DNA from 2 places in the Vibrio sp. SCP2 genome. Region 2 is predicted to be linked to the other one. Evidence: predicted binding sites of a transcription regulator. Region 2 holds the regulator's gene; the other holds the start of a gene.
What was found. The regulator MetJ, encoded in region 2, represses methionine synthesis genes. The targets are predictions, from matches to a motif close to TTAGACNTNTANANGTCTAA.
Positions count from the first base shown of each region.

Region 1: the regulator MetJ is predicted to act here: its motif matches at 12,821-12,840, upstream of metA (homoserine O-acetyltransferase MetA).

Region 1 covers NZ_JCAFVV010000003.1:65,686-81,143, reverse strand. Annotated here, with positions in the region: gene btuC (vitamin B12 ABC transporter permease BtuC) at 1-110, shown strand, start outside; gene btuD (vitamin B12 ABC transporter ATP-binding protein BtuD) at 97-852, shown strand; gene AC5O63_RS11420 (nucleoside triphosphate pyrophosphohydrolase family protein) at 1,167-1,742, opposite strand; gene AC5O63_RS11415 (sensor domain-containing diguanylate cyclase) at 1,927-3,012, shown strand; gene AC5O63_RS11410 (DUF1415 domain-containing protein) at 3,062-3,634, opposite strand; gene AC5O63_RS11405 (MFS transporter) at 3,631-4,866, opposite strand; gene AC5O63_RS11400 (LysR family transcriptional regulator) at 4,978-5,847, shown strand; gene modF (molybdate ABC transporter ATP-binding protein ModF) at 5,965-7,422, shown strand; gene AC5O63_RS11390 (VOC family protein) at 7,454-7,822, shown strand; gene AC5O63_RS11385 (Rho-binding antiterminator) at 7,867-8,112, shown strand; gene AC5O63_RS11380 (glutaredoxin family protein) at 8,109-8,342, opposite strand; gene AC5O63_RS11375 (M48 metallopeptidase family protein) at 8,458-8,961, shown strand; gene rlmF (23S rRNA (adenine(1618)-N(6))-methyltransferase RlmF) at 8,966-10,018, shown strand; gene AC5O63_RS11365 (hypothetical protein) at 10,039-10,224, shown strand; gene pilW (type IV pilus biogenesis/stability protein PilW) at 10,221-10,919, opposite strand; gene AC5O63_RS11355 (alpha/beta fold hydrolase) at 11,042-11,860, shown strand; gene metA (homoserine O-acetyltransferase MetA) at 11,857-12,798, opposite strand; gene AC5O63_RS11345 (ATP-binding protein) at 12,929-13,324, shown strand; gene AC5O63_RS11340 (DUF3859 domain-containing protein) at 13,300-13,737, shown strand; gene AC5O63_RS11335 (methyl-accepting chemotaxis protein) at 13,853-15,148, shown strand; gene AC5O63_RS11330 (hypothetical protein) at 15,174-15,458, opposite strand, start outside.
Region 2 covers NZ_JCAFVV010000012.1:62,226-77,683, reverse strand. Annotated here, with positions in the region: gene zapB (cell division protein ZapB) at 297-539, shown strand; gene metF (methylenetetrahydrofolate reductase) at 636-1,526, opposite strand; gene AC5O63_RS20695 (bifunctional aspartate kinase/homoserine dehydrogenase II) at 1,757-4,171, opposite strand; gene AC5O63_RS20690 (O-succinylhomoserine (thiol)-lyase) at 4,171-5,337, opposite strand; gene metJ (met regulon transcriptional regulator MetJ) at 5,557-5,874, shown strand; gene AC5O63_RS20680 (malic enzyme-like NAD(P)-binding protein) at 5,979-7,256, opposite strand; gene rpmE (50S ribosomal protein L31) at 7,513-7,731, opposite strand; gene priA (primosomal protein N') at 8,015-10,216, shown strand; gene cytR (DNA-binding transcriptional regulator CytR) at 10,574-11,581, shown strand; gene ftsN (cell division protein FtsN) at 11,700-12,248, shown strand; gene hslV (ATP-dependent protease subunit HslV) at 12,574-13,116, shown strand; gene hslU (ATP-dependent protease ATPase subunit HslU) at 13,167-14,501, shown strand; gene frdD (fumarate reductase subunit FrdD) at 14,571-14,948, opposite strand; gene frdC (fumarate reductase subunit FrdC) at 14,961-15,344, opposite strand; gene AC5O63_RS20635 (succinate dehydrogenase/fumarate reductase iron-sulfur subunit) at 15,347-15,458, opposite strand, start outside.

The sequences.
Region 1 (15,458 bases), on a different contig from region 2:
TTGCCCGAACGGCGCTCAACTCTGCCGAGTTACCATTAGGGGTTGTGACAACGTCAATAGGCGCCCCTATCTTTATTTGGATGCTGGTGAGTAATCATGATTCACGTTAATAGCCTTTCTGTTGGTTCGCGACTGCTACCACTGTCCTTTGAGGTGATGCCGGGAGAGATCCTACATGTGATTGGCCCCAACGGTAGTGGTAAAAGCACTTTGCTTTCTGCCGTCGCCGGGTTATTGGATTTTGAAGGCGAGGCGAAGATCTTCGACCAAAAGGTGAAAGGCGCCTCTATTGAAGCCTTATCAAGCACTCGGGCATTTTTGGCGCAAAGTGACCGACCTGCATTTAATCTTGATGTGGTGCATTACCTATCTTTATCGTTACCAACGCTAGTATCGTCTGATTCTCCTCAACTAACAGAGGTTATAGAAGAGCTGGCGACCTTATTAGAGATTGATGACAAGTTAAATAGATCGATACATCATTTGTCGGGTGGTGAATGGCAAAGAGTCAGGCTGTGTGCGATCTGTTTGCAGATCTGGCCAACATTAAACCCCCACGCAAAATTACTGATTCTCGACGAGCCCGCAGCCCCCCTCGATATTGGTCAAGAAACGCTTCTGTATAAACTGATACAGCGTGTCGCAGAAATGGGCATTACTGTGCTTATGTCTAATCACGATCTCAATCGTACACTTAAGTATGCGGATAAAGCACTGTTGCTAGAGAAAGGGGTGCTGCAAAATGTTGGCGCGGTAGACGAAGTATTATCTGTCACCGAGCTATCGCGCGTATTTAGAACTCAGGTCAAACGTGTCGTTGTCGAAGGTTCTCCCGTCCTTTTGTTTGATTAAGCCCTTAGGGTTAACAGATTTTAGCTACCACTAAAGGGTTATCTTTGGTGCGCCTTGCACTTAAATCGATCGTGTCTAATCGAACTTTGTAGTGGCTGATTTAAGATTGTGTTTTAAATCAGTGGGTTAAGTTTTTTCAAAAATTGGCACACTATTGGCAACACTAAGAACGATACATTCTCGTTCTTGTTAGGCGGATTCAAGCGGAAGTAAGTGACTGTAGGTGGGAACTTATCTGAAGTTTGATGAAGCCATGTTTTGACTATGGCAGCTTACGCCACCTAAGGGGTTACCCAAAGGTGGCGTCTTTTTATCTATTTGGTCAGTGGTGCTAAATCCGCAGGGCGGTAGTAAACAGATTTCAGCACTTTGCCTTGGCGAATTGTCTTGCCTTCTGAAACAAAGTCTTCAGCACATTTTGCGATGATATAATCACCTTTTTGTACCGCCATCAGCTTGATGCCTTGCTCTGCATAATGCGCTTCGGTTTCCGCGTATTCTTTTTCGTTGCGGCATACTTTACTCATATTGCTTGAATGCACTTCATCCCAACATGGTAAAAACTCAATTCCTCGGTTTACAGCAACATTAAGCAGTAAGTCGATGAGGTAATTGATCGCGAGGTTATCTTCAATCTTATCGTGGCCTAGGTGCACCAAACGTCCCATCAAAACGTAAACGCTGTCGATAATCGCGTCCGCTTGTTCTGTCTTATTATCCGCTTCTGCAAGTTCTGTTAGCTCTTCGATAGCTAGAGAAGTGTGCAGCGTGTCTGCTTTATCGTCTAAACTTTCAGGAGAAGCTACAGGTAAATCGAAAGTACTACGAAACTCAGAAATGTCGCGGTAAAGGTGATCAAAAATATCGTTGGTCAGTTTTGAAAGGTGCATATCCATTAATCCGGATGTCTGTAAGATTGAGCAATACTACCAAAGCCGTTTAGGTCTCGCCATGTAGCGATAGAAATTAATGGGCTGAACGGCAAATATTTAGGCGGCAAAATGAGAAAACAGTTGCATTGAAGATTTAGCTAACTCTATCTTAAATAATAAGATTCTTAATTGGTGGAAAGTTATGGTCGCAGAGAGTGAAAGTGAGAAAGTGATACGCAGTTTGTATCAAATCACTAATGACTATCAGAAAGGGTTTGATATTCAGGTCAGCCAACTGATTATGATGGGGTTAGAGCGCTTCGACCTTGATATCGGTATTTTGTCTCACATCGAAGGCAACAAATATACCGTGCTTCACTGTGTAACTCCCGAAGGCGTAGAGCTAGCGGTGGGTGACACTTTTGAATACGACCATACCTATTGTCAAATTACCTGCAGTTCATACGGCCCCGTCATGATTGAAAATATGGGCGAAAACGATAAGTATGCGACGCACCCTGCTTATCAAGCGTTTGGTTTAGAGTCTTATATTGGCGTTCCGATTTTCATTGATGACGAGATTTTTGGCACGCTCAACTTCTCCTCCGCAATTCCATATCCGCGTAAATTTAAAGATATTGATGTAGACGCACTTAAGCTGATGGCGTCATGGATCGAAGTAGAACTGATCCGCAGGAAACAGGAAGAGCGATTGCAGCAGCTTAATGCGCGCCTAGAGTATCAAGCCTATCACGATGCCCTAACGGGGGTTGCCAATCGTCGTAGTATGTTCAAAACCGTCCACCTAGACATCGAACGAATGAAACGTGCGGGTGGCAAGGGAACACTAGCGGTAATCGATATCGACCACTTTAAGCGTGTTAACGATACCCACGGGCATCAAGTTGGCGATAATGTTTTGAAAAAAGTGGCGACCGCAATTAAAGCCCAGTTAGTAGAAAGTGATTTCATTGCGCGCTTTGGTGGCGAAGAGTTTGTTGTTTGGCTTCCAGAACGAGAAGTTGAAGTTAGGCGTGAGTTGGTTGAGAAGATGCGAACCTGTGTCAACAGCATCGAAGTGGATGATAAACCTCTTACTGTATCGATAGGTTCGTGCGAGTTTGACTTTGCCAACTTGAGAGGTGAGCAATCGGACAAAGCAACTTTAGATGAAATCATTCACGTCGCAGACGATAACCTATATGCCGCAAAAGAATCCGGTCGCAATAACACTGTTCATTCTTGTTGGTTTGACGTGAATGCTCGTCACAGCGAGGTGCTCAAATAGAGCGATAAACGCAAAAAGCGCCAAGTGGCGCTTTTTTGTCTGAGGTTGTTTAACGAAACAAATAGGGGAACAGCTTTCTACGCTCATCGTTAGTAAGTGACTCCACTCGCGCAATGTTGGTATCCGGTATCGCCTCAGGATTAGGGTAGTGCTTGAGGACTTTTTCCATACTCTCTTCACGTATAAGGTGAAACACCGGGTACGGTGAGCGATTGGTGAGGTTTTCATCATCTTCTGGTTCTGCGCCGCCAAAGCAGTAATCAGGGTGGAAGGTCGCCAGTTGAAAAATACCTTCCCAGTCTTGCTGTCGGATGAGTGCTTCAATCCAATCAATAAACAAGTTGTAGTCGTAAAAGTCGCTCAACATATTAGGAACGGCAACGAGCGTTGTTTCTAGTTCTTCAGGCTCGGTTGCCTCTAGCTCCATCAGTTGGGCTAGGATATCTTCAAGTAACGCTTCTTCTTTGGTCGCTTCGCTAACAAAGATTTTGATCTGCTTATTACGCTGTGGCTTTGCGGCAAAAGGGCATAGGTTAAGACCAATTACGACATCATCGAGCCATTGATTAACGGCGCCTTTTACTTCTTCGACACCGGTTTGGGTTGAGCTATTGGTGGTCATTTTGCTTCCAATTTTGAATTTGGCGCAAGAATAGCAGAATCTTCAAGTTGTGGCTTGTGCTCTTCCCATTTTGATAGCTTGCGGCATAGAGCAAAAATAGTCGCGTAGAGCATTGAACCCCCTGCGATAACATAACTCCACCCACCGTGTTGCCAACAATAGATCAAGAAGAAACCGCCAATACTGCCACCAACATAGTAATGAACAAGATACAGTGCGGTTGCAGTAGCTTTTGCGTGTGTAGCTTTTTGGCTGACCCACGCGTACGCCAAGGTATGGGTAAAAAAAGCGCCGAAGCTAATAAGCAGCAATCCAATCATCATAAAGGCTAAGGAATCCACATAGGCGACAAGCATACCTAATAGACTGATGACGGTTCCTGTTACCATGCCAGAGACGCTCTGGTGTCGTTTGCTCCACACGGAAGTCAGTTTAGAACTTAAGGTTCCAGAAAGATAACAAAGGAAGATCAGTGATGCCAAACCGATCGGTAAGTTATGTGGCGCTGCGACGAGACGGAATCCCATCACGGAATATAGGTTAACAAACAGTGCGAAGTTTACCCCGCCAATCAACATCGCAATCCAAATTGTTTTGTTCTGCAGATGCTTAACCACAGCTCGATTGTGATAGCGAAGCATACCCCGCTGTGGAGTGAAATTGTTTTGCTTAGGCAAGCTAAATGCGACCACAAGCCCGCCAACTAGGGTGAATGCTGCCATGCTGATGACCGCCTGTTGCCAACCGAATGCATCGGTTAGGGTACCACCGACAATACGACCCGTGATGCCACCTAAAGAGTTAGCCGCAATATAGCCGCCGATGGCTTGGCTAAACGCTTTGACTGACAACTCTTCCACCATGTAGGCCACCGCAACAGAAGCAAAAGCAGCCAGTGCAATGCCCATCAAAGCTCGAAGTAAAACAAGCATCACAATCGACTCGCTGATGAGCATTGCTAAACCAATAAAGGGCATAGCGATCAGGCCAAGCAGCATTACGTTTCGACGTCCAATGGATTCAGAAGCTACCGCCCAAGGAACTAAAGAGACAGATAGCGCAAGCGTACTTGCTGCGAACACCCAGTTAACTTGTGTTTCTGTCACTTCAAAGTGCTGAGCCATGTAGGGCAGCATGGGTTGAAACAAGTAAAGATTGCAGAAAACGAGAAAAGAGCCTAAAGCGAGGCTAAAGGTAACTTGCCGATATTGTTTGGTTTTTAGTTCAATCATAGGTGGTTTTATCAACAGACCCTAGTTATGTGAGCAAAATATCAGTCCGTTGGTGATATATAAAATATATTAAAAATATTAGCCTGATATATTTTTTATATGGTGATTTGATTGGACTCGAAACATCTCAAACATTTTGTAGCCGTTGCCGACCACGAAAATTTTACTCATGCAGCAAAAGCACTACACATCGCTCAACCAGCACTGAGTATTTCAATTAAGAAGCTAGAACAGAGCTTGGGCGTAGAGCTGTTTCGACGAGAAGATAGAAAAGTCTCATTGACGGATGAAGGCGCTGTTTTGTACGACCATGCAAAGCGGGTTCTTCAGCAGCTCGATGATGCGCAGTTAGCCATTAATGAGTTAAAGGGCCTTGAGAAAGGAGAAGTTAGGCTCGGTGCTCCTAGCATGATGGGCTCGTACTTCTTCCCGGAAGTCTTGATGGCGTTTAAGAGCCGTTATCCAAATCTCAAGCTCACTCTTGTTGATGCTGGTACACGTTCAATTCGACAGATGCTGCTCGATGGTGAACTGGATATTGGTGTCATCAACGATGAAAATGTACCTGATGATCTGGAAACTGACCATCTACTCCAGTCAGAAATGGTGGCGGTGGTGTCTAAAGAGCATGAGTTTGCTAAGCGGGAATCAATCAGCTTTGAAGAGTTTTTTGACCATGAATTGGTGATGTTCAAGCCTGGTTACTTCCATCGAGACTTTATTGAAAACCAAGCGACCCAATGCTGTAAAGAGATGAAGTTTTCGTTTGAAACTAACTTGTTGCCTATGATTCTGAGTATCGTCAAACATGAGTTTGCCATCACTGCATTACTGGAACTAGTGACGCAACATGAGAAAGATGTCATCGCTGTCCCTTTTCATGACAGGGTTCGGCTTGATTTGGCGTTAGCGTGGCGAAAAGATGGATACCTATCAATAGCCGATAAAACCTTCATCGAGTTTGTGAAGCAATACGCCTAGCGTGACTAAGTCTCTGCAAATATCACATTTTATTGTTTCTCTATCGCGCTAGGGCATGAGTTGGAGTAGTTTGGATCTACTCAATAAACTTAGACTGAAGGGTAGGGAAACCATTCTATGCAAATAAGCATCAACAACCTCGATATTGAATCTGGCACGAACCAATTGGCAATTGCTCAATGGAAAATTGCTGAAGGGCAATCTTGGGGGGTATTTAGTACCGAAGGGGATATTGGTTCGGCGTTAGGGTGCTTATTCTGTGGAGAATATGAAGTCTCTTCAGAGTCGTTGGAAATGGGCTTTGGCAAGATTGCTCAAGTCTCTTTAGTTGAGCAGCAGAGACTGCTTGAAGAAGAAATTGCCAAAGATGACACCGATTTTCTAGACAAAGTCGATAAAGGCACAAGCGTATATTCACTGATTTTTGAGCAATGCCAATCTGATTCACTTACTGAGCAACTGATTGTCGATTTGGATCTGTCACACCTTGCGCAGAGTGGGTTTCGAGTTCTTTCCACGGGGGAAACTCGTCGCGTCATGCTCGCCCGAGCACTCGCCACTGAGCCGGAACTGATTGTTCTTGATAACCCTTTCACTGGGCTAGATATCGCTCATCGCGCTTCGCTGGCCAATTATTTAACCCAACTCGCCAAATCAACGCAGATGGTAGTGACCTTCAATCGCGAGGAAGATATACCTGACTGGATTGAACAAATCGCACTGTTTAACCACGGTAAGCTCGAAAGTGTTATGGGTAGAAGTGAATGGGAAGCTCACCCGGTTATTAGCCAGATTAAAGCTCAATCCCAACAACAAAGTGAGCAGATGCTGGATTTGATTCATAGGTATCAACACGAGCACCACTTTGACAACCCAGTATTCGAGATACGTAATGGGAAGGTCGCTTATACCGAGAAGACCATCTTTACCGACTTAAACTGGCGAATCGATAACGGCCAACATTGGCAAATCAAAGGCCCGAACGGGTGCGGAAAAAGTACTCTGTTAGGTCTAATATTCGGCGACCATCCGCAATGTTATTCCAACGATATTCAAATCTTCGGTAATCAGCGAGGATCAGGTGAGTCGATTTGGGAAATTAAAAAGAACATCGGTATGGTTTCTTCGGCGCTGCATCTTCAATATCGAGTGAGTTGCAAAGCTATTGAAGTTATTTTGTCAGGTTTTTACGATTCGATCGGTCTATATCAACAGCCAAGTAAAAAAGAGATTCAAGTGGCGCGAGAATGGTTGGAGATACTTCACATGAGTGAGTATGCCAACACCTCGTTTAGACAACTGGAATACGGTCAACAGAGACTGCTTTTGATTGCCAGAGCGATTGTGAAACAACCTGCTTTGCTCATTTTGGATGAGCCATATCAAGGGCTAGATTATCTGGGCAGAAGGTTAGTTAAAAACACCTTAGAACTGATAGCGCAAGAAAACCTTAGCCAACTGCTCTATGTGTCGCATTATCATAAAGATAAGCTTGAGAGCATTAGGAATGAAGTTGAGTTTGTTTATGATCAGGAGGCGGGCTGCTATAAGCCTCATGTTCGCTCCAATCTTTAACTTTAACTGACTGTTATATAAGGAAGTCTAAATGCTGTTGAACCATGTTTCTGTTGGCACGTCTAATGTTAAGTTAGCCGTAGAATTTTATGACAAGGTGTTCGCCACATTGGGTATAAAAAGGGCGCATTATATCGAAGACGTTGCTGCCGCATATGGCGACAATTTCGAGTTTTGGGTTGGATTGCCCAGTGAAAACAGAGCGAATGCGGGTAACGGAACGCATATCGCTTTTAATGCGCCTGACCAAACGTCTGTTGACGAGTTTTATCGTGTGGCTCTGGCACAAGGCGCTCGCTGTGAAGGACAGCCGGGGTTAAGGCCTGAGTATGGTGAGAGCTACTACGCAGCGTTTGTACGTGATCTTGATGGCAACAAGATAGAGGCCGTGCATTCATAGCGTGAGAGCATGTATAGCGTTAGAACAAGGATTTGAGGGAGATTATGATTAGCTGTAACGACTACGATTATATCGAAATTGTGTGCATGTACCGTTATCCGGTAAGGCTGCATCTCAAATCTGGTGTTTACGTTGAAGGTGAAGCATTAGATACGGCTCGCAATGAAGAGAAGCAAGAGTGTATCAAGGTGTGCATGAGTGGAATCGAGCACCTAGTTGTGCTCGATGATCTATCCGAGTTAGAAGTGCTCACCGATAATCCGCACTTCGTTAGTAAGCTGTTTTACTAACCCTTTGACTTGTACATTTTCTCAAAGTTACTTGCGTTCCAGCCAATCATATAGCGATCGCCAATCTTAAGTACGGGTAGCGAACGAGCACCAATTGCGTCTAACTCTTTACGGCCACGCTGCATCTTGGCGTTGGTTAATCGGTACTGATAGCCCTTTGAATCAAGGTAGCGCTGTGCATCTTTGCAGTGTGGGCATTTGTCTTTTACATACAGTACAAGTCGTTTCATGGTTCGTTCCTACTCGTTTATTAAGCGCAGAGTTTAATGAAAAGGTCGTGAATGGCAAGTACGAATAGAGTAGACTTGTGCCCCTTTATTTATGCTCAACGCCATGACAGTCACTATGAATCCTGCACTTCGTTATATTCAAGGATACCCAGAACATATCGTTACTCCCGTTACTCAAATGGTTGATTCGGGGCGCTTGGCGGCGTGGTTTGAAAAACGTTATCCAGACAACCACACCATAAAGAGTGAGAAAGCGCTGTTTGAATATACAATGGCGCTGAAGAACCGCTACATGAAGAAGACGGCGCCTTTGAGCAAAGTCATCTACGACAACAAAATTCACCTTATCAACAATGCTCTCGGGCTACATACCTATGTGGCTAAGGTTCATGGCGGCAAAATTAAATCAAAGAATGAGATTCGTATTGCCAGTGTGTTTAAGAATGCACCCGAGCCATTGCTTCGCATGCTAGTGGTTCACGAACTTGCCCACTTAAAAGAGAAAGAGCACAACAAAGCCTTCTATCAGCTCTGCTGCCATATGGAGCCTGACTATCATCAACTTGAGTTAGATGCTCGCTTGTTTATGATCTATCTAGAAACTGCCAAACAAAAATAGAACTATGACGCGCCCAAATAAACAATTTCAATCTAAGAAAGCCGATAAAAAAGACACGCCAAATACCAGCGAGATGAAAGTCGTCACGATCAAAGGGCAGAAAGGTCTGCATAAGCGCAATTTGCACCAAGGGCGATATGATTTCGCAAAGCTGACAGCGGCTCTACCAGAGCTGAAAAAGCACGTAGTGAAGAATCCTAAAGGGGAGCCGAGCATTAACTTTTCCGATCCTTTGGCGGTTAAGCTACTCAACAAAGCATTACTTGCTCACCACTACGGAGTCACCGAGTGGGACATTCCACAAGGTTATTTGTGCCCACCTATTCCTGGGCGCGCAGACTACATTCATCGTCTCGCTGAGATATTAACCAAAGAAAGCAAAAGCCTGAAACATAACCAAGTCCGTGCATTAGACATCGGGCTTGGAGCCAACTGCATTTACCCTATCGTTGGTGCGACCCAATATGGCTGGCATTATGTAGGTTCAGATGTTGACTCTGTTTCAGTTGATAATTCTAATCACATTGCCCAGTCGAATAAGGTACTGAGTGGGCGCGTTGAAGCTCGATTGCAAAAAGATAGCCGTCATTTCTTCAAAGACATCATCAAACCAAACGAGTTTTATGATGTAACCACCTGTAATCCGCCTTTTCATAAGTCGCTTGAAGAAGCGCAGCAGGGAACAGAGAGAAAGATCAAAAACTTATCGGCCAGTAAAAGTAAGCGTGGTCAGCTTAGTGAGCAAATGAAAGCTAAGTCGTCACCTATACTTAACTTTGGTGGTCAAAAAGCAGAACTCTGGTGCCCAGGTGGTGAGGCGGCATTTGTAAAAAACATGGCATTTGAAAGCCGTGACTTTGCGCAGCAGGTACTGTGGTTCTCTACGCTTATCTCCAAAAAAGAGAATGTGCGATGGATGCGAAAAAACCTCGAAAAAGCGGGTGCTAAAGAGGTGAAAGTGGTTGAAATGAGCCAAGGGCAAAAAGTGAGCCGTTTTATCGCTTGGACATTCAAAACGGAAGTTGAACGCCAAAAGTGGCTGAAACTTAAGAGTTAACCTTATTTAACGGAGGGCATATGGAGTTTGAAATTTATATGCCCTGTGAACCGATTTGGATCTGTGAAAGTTTTCTAATCCTGTTTGCGCTTTTGTCCTTGTTGGGAATCGCTGCTTTTATTTACATTCTCTATAAAGAATATCTTAAGATTCAACGAGCATCACGGGTGAAGGCGCGTCGCAAGAAACACCACTCAAAGCGTTAGCTGAGGCTGTCTAGTTGACGCTTATACTCCTCTGCCACATTTGGGTTACCCGCTTTCTGCTCTAGTTGGATCAACAATTTTAGCGACGGTTTACGTAGCCCAAACTTATGGTGGAATCGAACCAATCTCAACCTTGCTTTCTCCAATGAACCTACTCTAATTTCCAATTCAGCCAGTGTTAGAGCGGAGCGAACTCTGTCGGGTTCAAAGTCTAAGGCGCGCTTGAAGTAACTGATAGCTTGATCGGTTTGCTGTGCTTTCATTGCGCATAGGGCTGCGTTTTCGTAACTGGTTGAGGTTAGATAGTAGTTCTGTTGCTGGATCGCTTGATTAAAGTAATTGTCCGCAAGAGCGAACTCGCCTTGTTTACATAAAAATGTACCATAGTTGTTAAGTACATCTCCGTTGCTTGGGTGACGCTTTAAGGCTTGTTTGTAGAAGGACTCGGCGGATTGTGTTTCTCCTACTTGCTCGTAATAGTGAGCGATAGAGAGCTGTGCTCGATAATAGTTAGGTGAGTGCTTCAGCGCTTGTTCTAGGTTTTCTCGTGCTTTGCGCATGTCTCCTTTTTGCATGTACCCGATACCGAGTTCAATGCGGGCTTCTGAACGTTGCTGGGCATCAGAATTTTGAATCTGGGTAGAGGTCATACAGCCAGTTAACATTAGGGGTGAAACTAGAATGATTAATCTCATAGGAATACATAAGTTCTAAGATGAGATTGAATGTATATCTCAACTAATCCGGTCTGATTAGCGAGACGAGGAAAGTATGCGACATGTTTTGCAGATAACCGTGTAATCAACTGAGGTGAAGAGTGAGAAACAAAGCGGCAGTTCTAACAACTATTATAAGTTTTTTCATTGGCTTAGCAGTCAAACCTTCGTCTGCAACAGAGTTAAATGCAGAGGTAGGGCAAACAAAAGATGGCCTTGCTTTTGTCAGAATAGCAAACCCTACTGCGAGTCATAGGGTGGTGTTTATTCATGGCTCTCCAGGTAGCCATACCGCGTATGCAGATTACCTCGCCAACGAATCACTGCAGGAGCAAGCAGAGCTGATCTCTGTTGATCGCTTAGGTTATGGCGCATCAACATCGGATTTGGTCTCTAGCCTTGATAAACAGGCGCAAGCCATTGGTGAACTGCTAGCCAGTGATAAATCCAATATATTGGTTGGACATTCGCTCGGAGCGCCTATCGCTTTAGCACTTGCACTTCAGCAGCCGGATAGGGTTGATGGGATGGTTTTGGTCGCGCCCGCTTTTGACCCTAAGCTCGAAGAACCAAAGTGGTACAACATAATTGCTGATACGTGGCTTATCAATTGGGTTTTGCCGAATGATTGGCAGACGTCGAATGGGGAGATGATGCCATTGGCTGAAGAGTTAAGTGAATTGAGTGATAAAGATTGGCGGGTACTGGATACGCTTCCGGTAACGATCATTCATGGCAAAGAGGATACCATCGCAGATCCTGACAACTCGGTATTTGCTATTCAAAAACTAACCGGCACATCAAAGCAGTTGATTGAGGTAGAAAAAGAGGGCCATTTTATTCTTTGGCAAAATGTCCCTCTAATCTCTGAGCAGATCCAAGATCTGTTGTCTGAAACTCAGCAAATGAGCAAGTACTAATCGTCTTTAGTAAAATTGGCTTCGCTGAAGTGATCCAAGTCGTATGGCGTTTGTTGGTAAACGCAGTAATTTAGCCAGTTGGAAAACAGCAAGTGCCCGTGGCTACGCCAGCTTGCGGTTGGCTTATTATCGGGGTTGTTATTCGGGTAGTAATTGACTGGAATAACAGGCTCCATGCCTTCACCTAAGTCTCGAATGTATTCATTGTGTAAGGTATGAGAATCGTACTCAGGGTGACCGGTGACAAATACGTTTCGCTTATCCTTGGTGGCTGCCAGATACACACCTGCGACGTCTGATGTTGCAAGAATATCTAAGTCAGTATGTTCGGCAAGGAACTCTGGAGAGAAATCAGCGTAGCGGGAGTGTGGCGCTAAGAAGGTGTCATCAAAACCACGCAACACAGGGTGATAAGGCTGGTGGATCTTATGGTGATATACCCCAGACAGCTTATCTTTACGAGTACGTTTAGGCAGATCGTAGAGTAACTTCAAGCCTGCTTGGGCTGCCCAACAAACATAGAGTGTTGAAGTGACATGTTCCTTTGCCCAACTCATGATAGTTTGCAAGTGTTCCCAGTAGATCACATCTTCAAATTGGACTAAGCCTAATGGCGCACCAGTAATGATGAGTCCATCAAAGTTACGTCCTTTGACCATTTCAAACTGGCGATAGAAGTTATCTAAGTGTTCTGTAGGCGTGTTTTTGCTTGGTCTATCATCGATGCGTAGCAGCTCAATATCTACCTGTAGCGGACTGTTTGATAGCAAACGAAGGAACTGGGTTTCCGTCTCAATTTTCTTAGGCATAAGATTGAGGATCAGCACCTTAAGCGGACGAATTTCCTGTGTTGACGCACGAGACTCAGGCATGATGAAGATATTCTCGGTACGTAATACGTCAGATGCGGGTAATTGATCGGGGATCTTAATTGGCACAGCTTACTCCCTAAGCGTATTTATGGACGTCTATACTTCTAAACTTAACCCAATCAGAATGAGATGTCGATAGCCAATTTGGTCCAATTTATATTAATATTCGTGCGCGAACTCACTAGTTAAATTCACTATGACCTTAAAACTCACCTTGATTCGAGGGTTGCCCGGATCAGGTAAAAGCACATTGGCAAAGACAATCGATGCCAAACACTATGAAGCTGATATGTATTTTATCAATGACTGTGGCGAATATGTCTATCAGCCGGAGCAAATCGTAATGGCTCATCAGTGGTGTCAGCAGATGACTGAGCAAGCCTTGCTCAACGGCGATAGTGTCGTTGTTTCAAACACATTTGTTCAACGCTGGGAAATAGCTCCTTACCTGAAGTTGGCTAAGCGCGTTAAAGCTAAGTTTGAGGTGATCGAATGTCATAACAATTATGGCAATATTCATGGCGTAGCGCCGAAAACGATAAAATCTATGAAAAAACGGTGGCAAGAATGGCAAAGCGTTCCCCAGTTGTAGAGATGACTTCTTACGGGATTTACAAAGAGTGGGATTCCAAATCTAAGCACTTGCCTAAGATTCAAGAGTTCACGACCAAAGTCCCCGCCGATGAAGAAATAGAATTTGGTTTCATCGTCAACATCAAGAAAGCCAAGGGTGAAGTGATAGAGTTTTGTATTGCCCACCCAGGAGTGAAAGGCAAAAAAGGACAAACTTTAGAACCATTTTGTGGCGACTTGCATGTCGGAAGTAATGACTGGGATTTTTATCTAGGTGACACTATTCAGTTACTTGATCCAGTTGACGGGTTTGAATCAAACATTGGCAAATGGCGCATGACTATCACGTTGAATGATAAGGTGATTGCTGAAAAAATGTTTGACGTGTATGCGCGAGATGAAGGTGAGTTTTGGAAAAAGCGAGGTTTTTAATTTCAATTAGAGCCGCATATTTATGGATTAAACCATAGTATTAGTAAGGAGTTGTTTTCCGCAGACTATACTTATTAGATTGTTAACCTACGCTTCTTGAGATAAGGGTCAATCTATGTTGTTTTTTAAGAACAAACAGCCAGAAAAAACATCAAACCATTCGGATCATGTTTACGCTGCGATAAAAAAACATGTGGCGTGGATCGAGTTTAGTCCCGATGGCACTATCCAAGATGCTAGTGCGTTGTTTCTTAGTGTGGTTGGTTATTCTCTAAAGGAAGTAAAAGGCAAACATCATCGGATTTTTTGTACAGATGATTATATAAGTTCTGCTGCTTATCAGAGTTTTTGGCGAGATCTTGCTAATGGGTCGACCAAGGAAGGTACGTTTGAACGAAAAAACAAACTTGGTGAAACTATTATTCTAGAAGCGACTTACTTTCCAATTTATGGCTCAGACGGAAAGGTGTCGAGTGTGGCGAAAATTGCTTCTGACATAACCGATATGTTTTATGTAAACCAGAAGAATGATGCACTTTTCTCTGCGTTAGACAAGTCTCAAGCGATTATTGAATTTGATCCTAAAGGGACTGTTCTTTTTGCGAATCCAAACTTTCTCAATACTCTTGGATATAGCCTATCTCAAGTTCAGGGACAACATCATCGCATGTTCTGCTTTGATGAGTTCTACCATGACAATCCTCACTTTTGGCGCGAGCTTGAAGATGGTCAGATAAAGTCTGGTTTGTTTCAGCGTAGAAGCGCTAATGGTGCAAGTATCTGGATCGAAGCATCTTATAATCCGATCAGAGACGAAACAGGAAAAGTGGTAAAGGTAGTTAAGTTTGCCAGTGATATCACCACTCGTATTGAGCGAAACCAAGCTATCGCTGAAGCTTCTGAAGTGGCTTACTCAACTTCTGTTGAGACGGCGCAAATCGCACAACAAGGGTCGCAGTTACTCGCCGACTCTGTAGAGGTCTCTCTAAACATCTCCCATAAAGCCGAAGAAACGGTGCAAAAAGTCCAACAGCTAAATGCCAGTTCGCAAAACATCCAAAACATTGTTTCTACGATTCAAGGTATTGCTGATCAAACTAATTTGTTAGCACTCAATGCAGCGATAGAAGCGGCGCGGGCAGGGGAGCACGGACGTGGTTTTGCCGTCGTTGCTGACGAGGTACGCCAACTTGCTTCACGGACTTCAGAGTCAACCGATGAGATCGTAAAAGTGGTGGAGGAAAATCAAGGACTGATTAACGAAGTGACCGATATGATGAGTGAGGTATCCTCAATATCGGAGCAAGGTAATGCGAAAATTACTGAAGTGTCGACCGTTATGGATGAGATCCATAAAGGGGCGGAAAATGTCTCGAATACCGTTATGAGTCTTTCAGAAAGCCAATCCTAAGTCGATAGGATTGGCTAGGCGATTATCAGATGCGAGAGAAATCGTAACCAGCAGCAAGTAGAAGGCCGCGCTCATGTTTAATCAGTTGAGCTCGATCTTCAATCAATTCATTGAGCGCTTGACGTGGTTTGCCTGCCAGCACTTTGTAATCGTCAAAAGAGTTACTGGCATCTATGGCCGCAAACATTTCGCTAATCACGTTACGTGCTTCACACGGGTTACTATCCGTCTTGAAATACTCGACACCTTTGGCTGCGTCACGCATTTCATCTAGCAGTTCTATTGGGCTTGTTTCCTGTGCCACAGCAAG
Region 2 (15,458 bases):
AGGAAAGAGAGAAAAACAAAAACGGCAGGATCTTATCATATCAGAAAGGAAACGTTTGCCTTTTTGCTCGAACAGCCATTGAACTGGATCAATCTAACAGGTTAAATTAACAAATAGATGTCGCTCGCTTGAGGGATGTAAGGCCATTGTCAATTTACGCTGTTTTTTTAATCGAATGGCAAAAAAACTACAATATAGGGCGTGTTTATCCGCTCTCGGCTGAGTAGAATGGTTGCAAATGGTTTTGGAACATAGGTGACCAAAACCTTCTCCGAATAATAGATAGGTAGGCTAAGATGTCTTTTGAAGTATTAGAACAACTAGAAGCAAAAATCCAAACTGCAGTAGATACAATTGCTCTTCTACAAATGGAAGTTGAAGAACTGAAAGAAGAGAAAGAAAAGCTAGCAACTGAAGCAAACGAACTACGTAGCAACCGTGAAGAGCTAGAACAAAAAGCTCAGCAAATGCAGCAAGAGCACTCTGCTTGGCAAGAGCGCATCCGTAGCCTACTTGGCAAAATGGATGAAGTAGAGTAATCACTACTCGAATAAAAAGGCTGAACTTAGGTTCAGCCTTTTTGCTTTCTGCGGACAATAATGACCAAGCAATACTTAGTCATTTTGGAACATTATCTAAGCTTTAGGGCGAACGCCTAAAGTGTGGCACAGGGCGTAAGTCATTTCCGCACGGTTGAGGGTGTAGAAATGGAAATCCTTAACCCCTTCACGGCTCAATGTACGCACCATGTCAATCGCTTGGCTTGCACCAACTAGCTGTCTTGTCGTTGGGTCATCATCCAAGCCTTCAAACTGTTTAGCCATCCACCCCGGAACTTTAACGTTGTTCTGCGCCGCAAAGCGAGAAGCTTGCTTGAAGTTCGAAACAGGTAAAATGCCGGGAACGATTTCTACATCAATGCCTGCCGCCACGCAGCGGTCACGGAATCGCAAGTAACTCTCTACGTCAAAGAAGAACTGAGTGATAGCTCGGCTCGCACCTGCATCTACCTTACGTTTTAGGTTAAGTAGGTCAGCTTGAGCGCTTTTTGCTTCTGGGTGAACTTCAGGGAAAGCAGCAACTGAGATATCGAAGTCATGGCGCTCTTTTAGCAAAGTGACGAGGTCAGAAGCGTACATTTCAGGCTTACCACCACCTGGGGGAATATCACCACGCAGCGCGACAATACTTTGAATACCATTTGCCCAGTAGTCATCAGCGATTCGGACAAGCTCTTCACGTGATGCATCAATACAGGTTAAGTGCGGCGCGGCAACTAGACCTGTTTGATCTTTGATCTCTTTGATAATCGAGTGTGTTCTATCTCGCTCACCGGAGTTAGCACCATAGGTAACCGAAACAAATTTTGGTTGTAGAGTCTTAAGGCGGTGCACAGAGTTCCAAAGTGTTTCTTCCATCTTTTCGCTACTAGGTGGAAAAAACTCAAATGACACATTGATATTGTCAGACAGTTCGGCGATATTCTGATTTAAGGCGTCGATATGACCTGCGTGCGTGTATCCCATCTTACTCTCCCTGTGGCCACTCCGTGCCATAAAACTCTAAAATTCCAAATCGACGTTTAGACGTCTATATGTCTACAGAATGTATTGAATACGATTTAATGTCAATAATGTGATTATGAATATTTTTCAACTTAATCATGAGCTGGCTTCAAGTTTAGTTGAAGTAAATTGATATGGGATTGAAAGAGAATAAAGTAAAAAGGCGCCGAGGAGATCAGCGCCTTTGTGAGTTAGAGTAAACTTGAGAGGAGGTTCAAATCAGATTGAATCGCACCTGCGGTGACTTCTCTGCCTGCGCCAGGGCCTCTGATAACAAGTGGATTGTCTTTATACCACTTACTCTCGATAGCGAATATATTGTCACATGGCAGTAAGTTCGCTAGAGCATGCTCTTTGCTTAGCGCTTCAACACCTACCGTTGCAGTACCATTTTTCTCTAATCTTGCGACATAACGAAGCACTTTGTCTTCGCGCTGAGCTTTCTCAAGGCGCTCTGCGAGCAGTTCACTTAATAGCGCACTCTTATCAAGAAATTCATCTAGGGATAGCTCAGCGAGCTCTGTAGGTACCAAACTTTCAACTTTTACCGCTTCTGGTTCCAATGTAAGGCCTGACTCGCGCGCTAGGATGACTAGTTTACGCATAACGTCTGAACCGTCTAGGTCGCTGCGAGGGTCGGGCTCAGTTAAGCCTTGCTGCCACGCTAGGTCTACCAGCTCAGCAAAAGGAACGCTGCCATCGTATTGCTGGAATAGCCACGAGAGGGTGCCTGAGAAAATACCTGATAATGCGATAATGTCATCGCCGCTTTCTCGTAGGTCTCGAACTGTGTGGTTAATTGGCAGCCCTGCACCAACGGTAGCGTTGTAAAGCCAGTGACGATTGATCTTTGCGAAGGCGTCTTGAACCTGATGGTAGTATTGGCTAGAAGCTGACCCCGCGACTTTATTTGCCGAGATCAAGTGCATGCCTTGCTCCGCAATTTCTAAGTAGCGTTGGGCTAAGGTTTGACTGGCAGTCACATCCAACACAACAAGATCATCATAGCCTTGAATAGCACCGAGTTTTTCAATCCAGTCGTTTCCTTCGTGGCTAGTCGCTTCGTCATCGAAATGAACACCAACTTGGCTCGCATCAATTCCTTTCGGGTCGAACCAATAAGTTTGGCTATCGATCACAGCCACTAACTCAAAGTTCATGCCATGACGCTTTTCTAGCTCGCCCTTTTGCTCGGTGAACAGTTCTAACCAGCTTGAGCCTATATTGCCTTTACCACATAGGGCAATGGCGACACGTTTCTGGGCTTGGAACAATTGGCTATGAATAGCTTTAACTAAAGGCTTAGTATCGGTTGTGCGTAAAACGGCAACTAAGCTAAGCCCTGACAATGACTCGGAAATAAACTCGACAGGTGAAGACTTGAGTTGCTGGTAGAAACCATAGCAGTGGTTAGCATTCTTGGTTACGCCTGCTCCTACCGCCGCTACCATCGAATAACCTTCTTTAAGCTTAATCTCCGCTTCAATTGCTGCGTCTTGGAGATACTCTAAAGCGCCACCCACTATTTCACTTGTATAAGCGAGACGTAAGCAATGTTGGTCGGCTTGAGCCTCATAAGTCAGTGGTTCAAGCTGGGCTCGCTTGAGGCTTGCAAGTACCTCATTTTCGACTCGCTGGAAATCATGACCAGAGGTGAAATTGAGTTGAATTAATAGCACTTCATCTAGGGATGAGATGATTTTTGCGCCGCGACCAGAAGCAAGAACACGTTCAATGCGTGTAGAGCCTGATTCTGGTTGGTAGCTGCAACGAAGATGCAGATCCATCGCACTTTGAGCAACGGGCTGTAATGTACGGCTATGCAGTACAGGGGCAGCAAGTCTTGCAAGCTCACTGGCTTCATCTAAGCGTAATAGCGGCAGAAGACAGGCATCTGACACTAACCTTGGGTCTGCACTGTATACACCTGCTACGTCACTCCAGATGGTTACGCGTTTCGCTTCTGCCAGCGCGCCGATAACGGTTGCTGAATAGTCTGAACCATTACGCCCTAATAATACGGTATGACCTTGACTATCTTGAGCCATAAAGCCAGTGATCACCACTCTATGGTGAGCGTGTTGCACTAATACTTCTTTAGTTAACGGGTAAGAAGCACCAAAGTCGACTTCAGGTTGAGTGCCCGCTTCAGCACGTAAAAATGCGCGAGCATCCTGAGCTACGGCAGGCAATGAATGTTGATTGAGCAGCGCTGCCAATAGGCGTGAAGACCATACTTCGCCATGGCCTAAAACGGCTGCTTTCTCAGCTTCGTTAAGCGGATAAGTCAACTCGCCCAAGGTGCTGAACTCATCATTTAAAGTAGCGAGTAGCTGCTGTTTTACTTCTCCTTCAATAAGCGTTTCAATCAGCTCAGTTTGAAACTGGCGTAGTGCTTGAAGTTCTTCATGAGCAATACGGCCATCTTTATTGAGGGCTTCGAGAAATGCAATCAAACGGTTGGTCGTTTTACCTGCAGCTGAAACAACAATCAGATCTTCTGATTGTGAATATTCTTTTAAGATACCGACGACGCGGCGGTAGCATTCAGGATCGGCTAGGCTGCTTCCACCAAACTTATGGAGTTGACGTTGAGTAGTAGGCATTAGAAGGCTTCCTTAGCTTTTGCAAAAGCTTGTTCAAGGTCAGCAATTAAATCTTCTGCATCTTCAAGCCCAACCGACAGGCGCAGAAGTTGTTGGGAAACACCTGCCTCTGCAAGTGCTTCTTCACCCATCGCTCGGTGAGTCATTGAAGCAGGGTGACAGATTAGACTCTCTACACCGCCGAGAGATTCAGCAAGTGAGAAAAGCTCTAGTTCACCAACAAAGAATTTAAGTTGTGCAAAGCTACCCGCGAATTCGAAGCTGAGCATAGAACCAAAGCCTGTTTGCTGCTTTTTAGCAATCTCATGGCCTGGGTGCTCAGGCAGGCTAGGATGATAGATGTTACCGACTAAGTCTTGGGTCTGTAAGAAGTCTAAAATTTGGCGAGAGCTCTCCTCATGCACCTTCATACGCGCCCCCAGTGTACGGATGCCGCGCAACGTCATGTAGCTATCAAATGGTGTGCCTGTTGCACCAATACAGTTCCCCCACCAAGCAAGTTCTTCAGCGTGTTCTTCTGTTTTGGTAATGACAACACCGCCAATAACATCAGAGTGACCATTGATATACTTAGTGGTTGAGTGAATAACAAAGTCGGCGCCAAGGTCTAAAGGCTTTTGGAACACGGGTGTCAAAAAGGTATTGTCGACAGCCACTAGAGCACCAACTTGTTTGGCTTTCTCACATACATTTGCGATGTCGACGACACGAACTAACGGGTTAGATGGTGTTTCCAATAGAATCAGTTTAGGCTTTTTAGCTAGGGCCTCAGCAAAGGCTTGTTCGTTAGATTGATCAACAAATAGAACTTTGAAATCACCTTTATTTGCGCGGGTATTGAATAGACGGTAAGTACCACCGTAGCAATCGTGCGGTGCGACGATAAGGTCATCTGGGCCAAGGAAAGCGGATACCCATAGATTCAGTGCCGAAGTACCACAGTTGGTCACGACCGCGCCTTTACCTGACTCAAGTTCAAACAGAGCAGTTTCGAGTAGCCCGCGGTTTGGGTTGCCTGAGCGGGTGTAATCGTACTTTGGTACATCACCAAAGGCTGGGAAGCCATAATTTGTCGAGAGGTAAATAGGTGGAACAACTGCGTGATGTTGAGTGTCGGACTCGATACCAGTACGTACCGCGATTGTGGCTGGTTTGCGGGTGCTCATAAGTGTTTCCTTTCGAACTTTAGTGACTTCTATTTGGGAATACGCTATACCTTTATCTTGTTAGATATATGTTATTCCAATCCCATACCTTTCCACTTTACTTATCATTATTGTGGACGTCAACACTTCTAGACGTCTATATGTCTTTGCTTGTGGCTATAAATACCGCTAAAATTAGGGATTCTATTTTCAACCATAAAAAATAACGAAAGGTGCGCAATGGCAGATTGGAATGGCGAATACATTAGCCCATATGCTGAGCATGGAAAGAAAAGCGAACAAGTAAAGAAGATTACAGTTTCTATTCCATTGAAAGTATTAAAGGTTTTGACTGATGAGCGTACACGCCGCCAGATTAATAACCTGCGCCACGCAACAAACAGCGAGCTATTGTGTGAAGCTTTTTTGCATGCATATACCGGGCAGCCACTGCCGACTGATGAAGATTTACGTAAAGACCGCCCAGACGATCTCCCTGCTGAAGTGAAAAAACTGATGACAGAGATGGGAATTGAGTTCGAATCTTTCGACGAATAATAAAAATAGTCGCACCTAATTTTCGCACGCTGACGAAATTGAAATAAAAAAAACCGCTGTCTTAACAGCGGTTTTTTCGTTCTCGAAGAGACTATTTAGCCAATTTACTCGGCCATATAATTTTCTGGCATTTCAATGCGAGCAACACCTGAGTCAACAGCGGCCTGAGCAACGGCTTTAGCAACACGAGGCAATAGACGTGGATCCATTGGTTTTGGAATGATGTAACCAGGACCAAATGACAGTGCATCAACGCCAGCAGCTGCTAGGACTTCGGCTGGTACTTCTTCTTTCGCTAGTTGGCGAATAGCGTCTACCGCTGCCAGTTTCATCTCATCATTAATTTCACTTGCGCGCACGTCTAGCGCACCGCGGAAGATGAATGGGAAACACAGCACGTTGTTTACTTGGTTAGGGTAATCACTACGACCAGTACCCATGATCAGATCGTTACGTACTTCGTGAGCAAGTTCAGGTTTGATCTCTGGATCTGGGTTAGAACACGCAAAGACGACCGGTTTGTCTGCCATCAACTGAAGAGCTTCTGGTGAGAGTAGGTTAGGGCCTGATACACCAAGGAACAGGTCAGCACCTTCGATAACGTCTTCTAGTGTGCGCTTATCGGTGTTGTTGGCGAATAGCTGTTTGTATTCGTTAAGATCGTCACGACGAGTGTGGATAACACCTTTACGGTCAAGCATGTAGATTTTCTCACGCATCGCGCCACACTTAATCAGTAGCTCCATACATGCTACTGCTGCTGCACCTGCACCTAGACACACAATCGTTGCGTCTTCTAACTTCTTCCCTTGAAGTTCAATGGCATTAAGCATACCTGCCGCGGTAACAATCGCCGTACCGTGCTGGTCATCGTGGAAAACAGGTACATCACAACGCTCAATCAACTGCTTTTCGATTTCGAAACAGTCTGGCGCTTTGATGTCTTCTAGGTTAATACCGCCAAAAGTATCGGCGATGTTAGCAACGGTATCGACAAACTCTTCGATAGTACGGTGCTTTACTTCAATATCAATTGAATCTAAACCCGCAAAGCGTTTGAAAAGCAGAGACTTACCTTCCATTACAGGTTTAGATGCTAGAGGACCTAAATTGCCAAGACCAAGAATCGCCGTACCATTTGAGATAACAGCAACCATGTTGCCTTTTGATGTGTACTTGTAGACGTTGTCAGCGTTTTGTGCGATTTCACGTACAGGCTCTGCTACACCAGGGCTATAGGCTAGAGCAAGATCTTTAGCCGTTTCTGCTGGTGTTGTTAGTGCGACTGCAATTTTACCTGGAGTTGGGTAAGCATGATAATCCAAAGCTTGCTGACGAAACTGTTCTTCTGGGGATACTTCTTGGCGATTGTCGTCTGACATAGGTGTAGGTACTCATTAATAATTATATGGAATGGGGAAATCCATTCTAGAGTAACTAAGTCAAGCTGCCTAGGTCAGAATGCGAGCCGAAGCAATAAAAAGTAGTAAATGACTGGAGATAAGACCAGATGAACAGAGATATGGCTAGCGAATATTAAAATTAATAATAGATTACTCTGCAAAATGGATATTGCGTGAGTGACAGATAACAAAAAAGGACGCCTGAGCGTCCTTTTTAGATTCGGCTAAGAAGAAATTACTTCTTGCTTGATAGAGCACCGAAACGCTTGTTGAAGCGATCAACACGGCCGCCTGTATCAACGATACGTTGCTTACCAGTGTAGAATGGGTGACATTTGTCACATACGTCTAGGTGGATAGACTCTTTAGCTAGAGTTGAGTTGAACTCAAAAGAGTTACCGCAAGAACAAGTCGCTTTTACTGCTTTGTATTCTGGGTGGATACCAGCTTTCATGGGAGAACCTCTAAATATAGGCCGTGTCGCTATCCGATTCTAAGCCGGACACCACACGTAGTTAATAAAAAACCTTTTCGGATACCGCTGCTGTAAAGCTAGCCATATCACTAAGGCGCGATATAGTAATGAATACCTGACTTAGGATCAACCAGTTTAGACCCGAAATCGCTACTTTTTTAGCCTAAGTTATTCTTGATGCTTGAATCGCGCTCTCTTTCCACTGCTAGGCTTTTCCCTTAGACTAGCCTACGTAACCTCTCACTTAGCTGTATAGCCTATTATGCGACCAACAATTGCGCGCGTGGCATTGCCTGTGCCTCTCGACAAACAGTTTGATTATCAGATCCCTAACCACCTATTTCCTATCATAGGTGGGCGTGTCTCTGTCCCTTTTGGTCGTCAAACTCTGGTTGGCATTGTCACTGCGTTGGTAAATGAATCAGAATTCAGACTTGATAAGCTTAAGCCGATTAAGCACGTGTTGGATAACCAGCCTGTGTGGCCTGAAAAGCTCTACTCCTTGCTATTTTGGTGCAGTCAGTTTTACCAGTATCCGCTTGGTGACACTTTGTTTAATGCCATGCCAAGTGCGCTGCGAAAAGGTAAAGACGCTGATTTCGCGACGCTGGTGGAATGGCAGCTCACCGCGAGTGGTCGCGACCAACTGATGGCGGGTTTCGGCCGCGCGGTGAAACAAGCCAAAGTGATGCATATGCTGGAGTCAGGCTTGATTCCTCATCAACGTTTTGTCGATGAAGAGATCAGTTCATCTGTGCTAAAGACCTTAGCGGAAAAAGGCTGGATTGAATCGATAGAGAAAAGTCCAGTGATTCGTGAGTGGAAACATGACGTTGAAGCTGATGTCGATAAGCCAAAGCTAAACTCTGAGCAGGCGGTGGCGATTGCGACAGTGAATAGTAATGAAGGTTTCGCTTGTTACCTGTTAGAAGGGGTAACGGGATCTGGTAAAACGGAAGTGTACCTCAACCTGATTAAGCCTGTGCTTGAGCAAGGCAGGCAAGCGCTAGTTCTTGTGCCCGAGATAGGGTTAACGCCGCAAACCATTAATCGGTTTAGAAAACGTTTTAATGTCCCAGTTGAGGTGGTGCACTCTGGTTTAAATGATACAGAGCGACTTAACGCTTGGCTTAGCGCGCGTGATAACGCCGCTGGCATTGTGATTGGTACTCGCTCTGCGTTGCTTACGCCTTTTGTCAACCTTGGCATTATCATTGTTGATGAAGAGCATGATGCTTCGTATAAGCAGCAAGACAGTCTGCGCTACCATGCGCGTGATGTGGCGGTGATGCGTGCCAACAAAGAGCAGATCCCAATTGTACTGGGCTCAGCTACACCAGCTTTAGAAACTCTGCATAACGCCTTAAGTGGTAAGTACCATCATCTAGTGCTTTCTTCTCGCGCAGGAGCGGCGACGCCAACGACCAACAAAGTGCTAGATGTGAAAGGGCTATATCTAGAAAGTGGTCTTTCTGCGCCACTCATCGCTGAAATGCGCCGCCATTTAAAGGCAGGCAACCAAGTGATGCTGTTTTTAAACCGACGCGGCTTTTCTCCAGCGTTGATGTGTCATGAATGTGGTTGGATTGCGGAATGTAAGCGCTGTGATGCTTACTATACCTATCACCAGAACAGCAATGAAATTCGCTGCCACCACTGTGGCTCACAGCAACCGATTATTCATCAATGTCAGGGCTGTGGTTCGACGCACTTGGTAACAGTAGGTGTTGGAACTGAGCAGTTAGAAAAACAGCTTGCTGAACTCTTTCCAGAATTTAAAACCATTCGAATTGATCGAGACAGCACGCGCCGAAAAGGTAGCCTAGAGAGTGCACTAGGGGCGATCCGTAATGGTGAGTATCAGATCTTGATTGGTACGCAAATGTTGGCTAAAGGTCATCACTTCCCAGACGTTACTCTGGTAGCACTATTAGATGTGGATGGCTCTCTTTACAGCAGTGATTTCCGAGCGTCTGAGCGTCTGGCACAATTGTTTATACAGGTAGCTGGACGGGCAGGGCGTGCAAGCAAGCCGGGTGAGGTAGTGCTGCAAACCCACCACCCAGAACATAGCCTACTGCAAGCGTTATTAACTAAGAGTTATCGCCACTTCGCTGAAACGGCTTTACAAGAGAGAAAGCTAGCGCAGTTACCACCGTATTCGTTTCTGACCCTGTTTAAAGCGGAAGCGAACCACTCTCAGCCCGTCGAGGAATTTCTTCGTCAGGTTCGCCATACACTAGAGGCGCATCCTCTGTTTGATGACTATTGCCAAGTCCTTGGACCGACACCTGCACCGCTAGCAAAACGAGCGGGTAAGTATCGTTGGCAACTTCTGCTGCAAACCCAAAACCGGCCCGTAATGCAAAAGCTACTCGCAAGCGCTAAGCCTGCAATCCAAATGTTGCCAAATGCGAAGAAAGTGCGTTGGAGCTTAGATATTGAGCCACAAGATCTGAGTTAATGAGATGGTAATTTATCCACATTTTTTGCGACTTCCTGCGACGGGTAGCTATTGAGTTTCTTCATATTCACACCTTTTTCATTTATTTGTGATTCAGATCTCCTATTAGCTGCCGATTTTGTTAAATCTCCCGTAACTTTGTGTTTTGAAATGAATAAACTAGGTCTTGTGCAATATGTTGCTCTCAGGCCATAGTGTGTGAGTTAAACGTTTGCTCAGTGCAAATAAATGAGAAGATAGGTATTTTAACCTACAAGTCGACATCAATTTGGCCGTTCAACCGATGAGATGCATTTCAACTAGAGGCTTAGGTGGCGTTTGAGCTGCCAATTTGGAAATGAAGAGGGTTAATTAAATATGGCGACAATGAAGGATGTTGCCCAGCTTGCGGGAGTTTCAACAGCGACAGTATCTAGAGCGCTAATGAATCCAGAAAAGGTATCGTCAGCGACAAGGAAAAGAGTCGAAGATGCTGTTTTAGAAGCTGGTTATTCACCAAACTCGTTGGCGCGCAACTTGCGTCGTAACGAATCAAAAACAATCATCGCAATCATTCCAGATATTTGTGATCCCTACTACACCGAGATCATTCGAGGAATTGAAGATGCGGCAATGGAGCACGGATACATCGTTTTGCTTGGCGATAGTGGGCAGCAGAAGAAGCGTGAAAGCTCATTTGTAAACTTAGTATTTACTAAGCAAGCGGATGGCATGTTGCTGCTAGGTACCGATCTTCCTTTTGACGTCAGTAAACCTGAACAAAAGAACTTACCGCCTATGGTTATGGCTTGTGAGTTTGCCCCCGAATTAGAACTACCTACTGTACATATCGACAACCTCACTTCTGCCTTTGAAGCGGTTAACTACCTAACGCAGATGGGCCACAAGCGAATTGCTCAAATCTCAGGCCCTGAAACAGCTGTTCTATGTCAGTTCCGCCACCAAGGTTATCAGCAGGCCCTCAGACGCGCCGGGATTACTATGAACCCGAACTACTGCACTTCCGGTGATTTCACCTTTGAAGCTGGAGCAAAAGCGATTCGCCAGTTGCTAGCTTTACCAGATGCGCCGACTGCGGTGTTCTGTCATAACGATGCAATGGCGATTGGTGCGATTCAAGAAGCGAAGAAGCTAGGTTTGCGTGTTCCGCAAGACCTCTCCATTGTAGGGTTTGATGATATTCACTTTGCTCAATACTGCGATCCACCGTTAACGACCATTTCTCAGCCTCGCTATGAAATCGGCCGTCAAGCAATGCTTATGATGCTTGAGCTGCTACGTGGACATGATGTTCGTGCAGGGTCGAGATTGCTTGAAACCAAGCTGGTGGTACGTGAAAGCGCTGCACCACCAAGAGTGCTTTAGAGTCCAACCTTTGCAAGCGGCGTATTTTTGATGCGCCGCTTCCATTTCTACTCTGTCATAACGGCACAATCTGCTTTAACATATCGGCAGTGGTAATTGATGGTATTGATGTTTACTAGTGGCGAATCGAGATTACGTAAAAAGAGGCCGTGGCGGAAGTAGCCGTAAGCCTGCAAAGAAAAAGTCTGCCCCACGACGCAAACCTTGGCGAAGTGGTTTACTTGCCATTCTATTGGCGAGTGTATTTGGCTATGGATTGTATGTTCTGAGTAACGATCCAGAACCGCCTGCACCTGTAGTAGAGCCGGTAATAACTAAGCCTAAACCAAAACCTCAAGCGAAGTTACCACCTCCTCCGGAAGAGAAATGGGATTATGTCGATACCTTGCCAAGTCGTGAAGTTGAAGTAAAAGCGAAAGAGCAAGTGGTGTCGGAGATTCCTTACATAATGCAGTGTGGCGCCTATAAAACTGCTCAGCAAGCTGAAGCGCGTAAGCTGGATATCGCTTTCCAAGGTATAAACAGCAAAATTCGTAAGAAGGAAGGCAGTAGTTGGTACCGTGTGGTACTTGGCCCATACAAGTTTAAGCGTGACGCTGAACGCGATAAGCACAAACTTCAGCGTGCCAAAATCGAGCCTTGTGCAATCTGGAAAGAAGCGCAGTAAAAACATTAAAAGCGAACCCTGATGGGTTCGTTTTTTTGTGTGGATAACTGGAACGGGCTGCGCCCTATAGAAAACTCGATCGGGCTTCGCCCTGCTAGATAGCTAGGTTGACTCCTTATTGAAGTGTGGCTCAACGTTAGTTATCCATTTATCCAAAATGAAAAAGGATTGAAGCAATACGTCAGTCCTTCAAGATTCTCTAGCTCTCTAGCTCTCTAGCTCTCTAGCTCTCTAGCTCTCTAGCTCTATTACCCCTTGAATTCCTCTCGCTATAACCTCATATAATCTTTAACACTGAGATTAAAACAACTATGAGGCCCTACTCGTGACTACCATTGTATCTGTACGTCGTAACAACAAAGTCGTCATCGCTGGTGATGGACAAGTATCTCTGGGTAACACAGTAATGAAGGGTAATGCTCGTAAAGTGCGTCGCCTGTACAACAATAAGGTGCTCGCTGGCTTTGCTGGTGGTACGGCAGATGCCTTCACTCTGTTTGAAAAGTTTGAAAGCAAACTGCAAATGCACCAAGGTCACCTGACTAAGGCGGCAGTAGAGTTAGCTAAAGACTGGCGTAGTGACCGTGCTTTACGCAAGTTAGAAGCACTATTGGCCGTGGCTGATGAAACGGCATCATTGATCATTACTGGTAACGGTGATGTGGTACAGCCTGAAAACGATCTGATTGCCATTGGCTCTGGCGGTAACTTTGCCCAAGCCGCTGCTACTGCACTATTAGAAAATACCGAATTAGATGCACGTGAAGTTGCAGAAAAATCACTCAAAATTGCCGGTGATATCTGTGTGTTCACCAACCATCACCACACTATCGAAGAACTAGAAATCCCAGCCTCTCAAGCTGAGTAAACGGCTGAACAAGCAAAGATAGTGGCTATAAGAATTTAAGGAAACTGACTATGTCTGAAATGACCCCTCGCGAAATTGTCCATGAGCTTAACCGTCATATTATCGGCCAAGAGAATGCAAAGCGCTCAGTGGCGATTGCGCTGCGTAACCGCTGGCGCCGTATGCAGCTTGAAGAGAGCTTGCGTGTTGAAGTAACACCAAAAAATATCCTCATGATTGGTCCGACTGGTGTCGGTAAAACTGAAATTGCTCGCCGCCTAGCGAAACTGGCGAATGCACCGTTTATCAAGGTTGAAGCGACGAAGTTCACCGAAGTAGGCTACGTTGGTAAGGAAGTGGAAACAATTATCCGCGACCTTACTGATGTTGCAATTAAAATGACTCATCAACAAGCGATGGAAAAAGTAAAGTTCCGCGCTGAAGAGCAAGCTGAAGAGCGTATTCTTGATGCTCTACTACCGCCAGCTCGCGATGCTTGGGGTCAAAACGAGCAGCAAGACGATAGCGCTTCTAATACACGTCAAATCTTCCGCAAAAAGCTTCGTGAAGGCAAGTTAGACGACAAAGAGATCGAAATTGATGTTGCCGCTCCGCAAATGGGCGTTGAGATCATGGCTCCTCCGGGCATGGAAGAGATGACTAACCAGCTTCAAGGTATGTTCCAAAACCTAGCGGGTGATACTAAGAAGAAGCGCAAACTGAAGATAAAAGATGCCTTCAAAGCACTGACCGAAGAAGAAGCGGCTAAGCTTGTGAACCAAGAAGAGCTGAAAGAGCAGGCGATCTTTAATGTTGAGAACAACGGTATCGTGTTTATCGATGAGATTGATAAGATTTGTAAGCGTGGCGAAAGTTCTGGTCCTGATGTCTCTCGTGAAGGTGTGCAACGTGACCTACTACCGCTGATTGAAGGTAGCACAGTTTCAACTAAGCACGGCATGGTGAAAACAGACCACATTCTATTTGTTGCGTCAGGTGCATTCCAAGTGGCTAAGCCATCGGATCTTATCCCTGAGCTTCAAGGTCGCCTACCGATTCGTGTCGAACTAGAAGCGCTTTCAAGTCATGATTTCAAACGTATCCTGACTGAGCCTAAAGCATCACTGACAGAGCAATACGTTGCGCTAATGAAGACGGAAGATGTCGATGTTGAGTTTACTGAAGATGGTATCACTCAAATTGCAGAAGCGGCTTGGACAGTGAATGAGACAACAGAAAACATCGGTGCTCGCCGCTTACACACAGTAATGGAGCGCCTGATGGACGAGATTTCATTCGAAGCGACAGACAAGTCTGGTTCTAAGTTAACCATTGATGCTGCATACGTGAAAGGCAAACTAGGCGATACCATTGAAGATGAAGATCTAAGCCGCTTTATTCTGTAATCCCAATCGGGAAATCAACAGAAACGAAAAAGCCCGCTTAACAGCGGGCTTTGTTTTATCTATTGCTAATTAAATCATGAAGATGAAAATAACAGCCAGTGCAGAGATAAGACCTGCAAATGCATAACAGGCGATTTTGCCAACCAAACCAGTATGGAACTTTAGGTCATGCATACCATGATGTACACGGTGCATTGCATGCCACATCGGTAGCGCTAGCGTACCAATGATAAATAGAGCGCCAATGATGCTTGTTGCAAAATCAACCACTCGCTCGTAGCTTAGAGCTTCTGCATTGATGATGCCCAATGGCGCAAGTACACCCAGAACCAGAATCGTCACAGGGGTAATCATGGCAAACCAAGTACCGCCAGCGCCAAACAGTCCCCACCAAATAGGCTCATCAGAACGCTTAGGGGCTCTATCTACAGAAAAATTAGGTTTCATAGTCATAGCTCCTTAAACGATTACCAGCACAATCAGAGAAATAAATGCCACGGCTGCCCATTGAGTAAGCACAATGATCTTCTTATCCACTGGCTTACCTTTTAAGCGAATCGGCATTACCTGCGGCATCATGCTGAAGAACGTTTGAGCGTGCAGTAGGCTACCCGCAAGCGCAACGATGTTAATCGCTACGACTACTGGATTGGCCATAAACTCAAGCCAGCCTTGCCAAGCTTCGGGACCTTTTACTAATGAACCTAAACCGAAAGTCAGGAAGACAGTAAATAGGATCAGAGGCAGTACAGTCGCTTCGCGAAGCATGTAGAAGCGGTAAAAAGGATGATCTTTCCACCAAGTACGTTTTACTTCACGAACGTAAGGTTTACGGTTACTCATTCTTATGCCTCCTCTGCTGTTTTTGCTGGTGTGCCGTCAGGCTTCAGCATAGCAATCACGAAGTCCATAGAAGACTCGACTTTACCTTGGTTTACTGCGGCCGCTGGATCGACG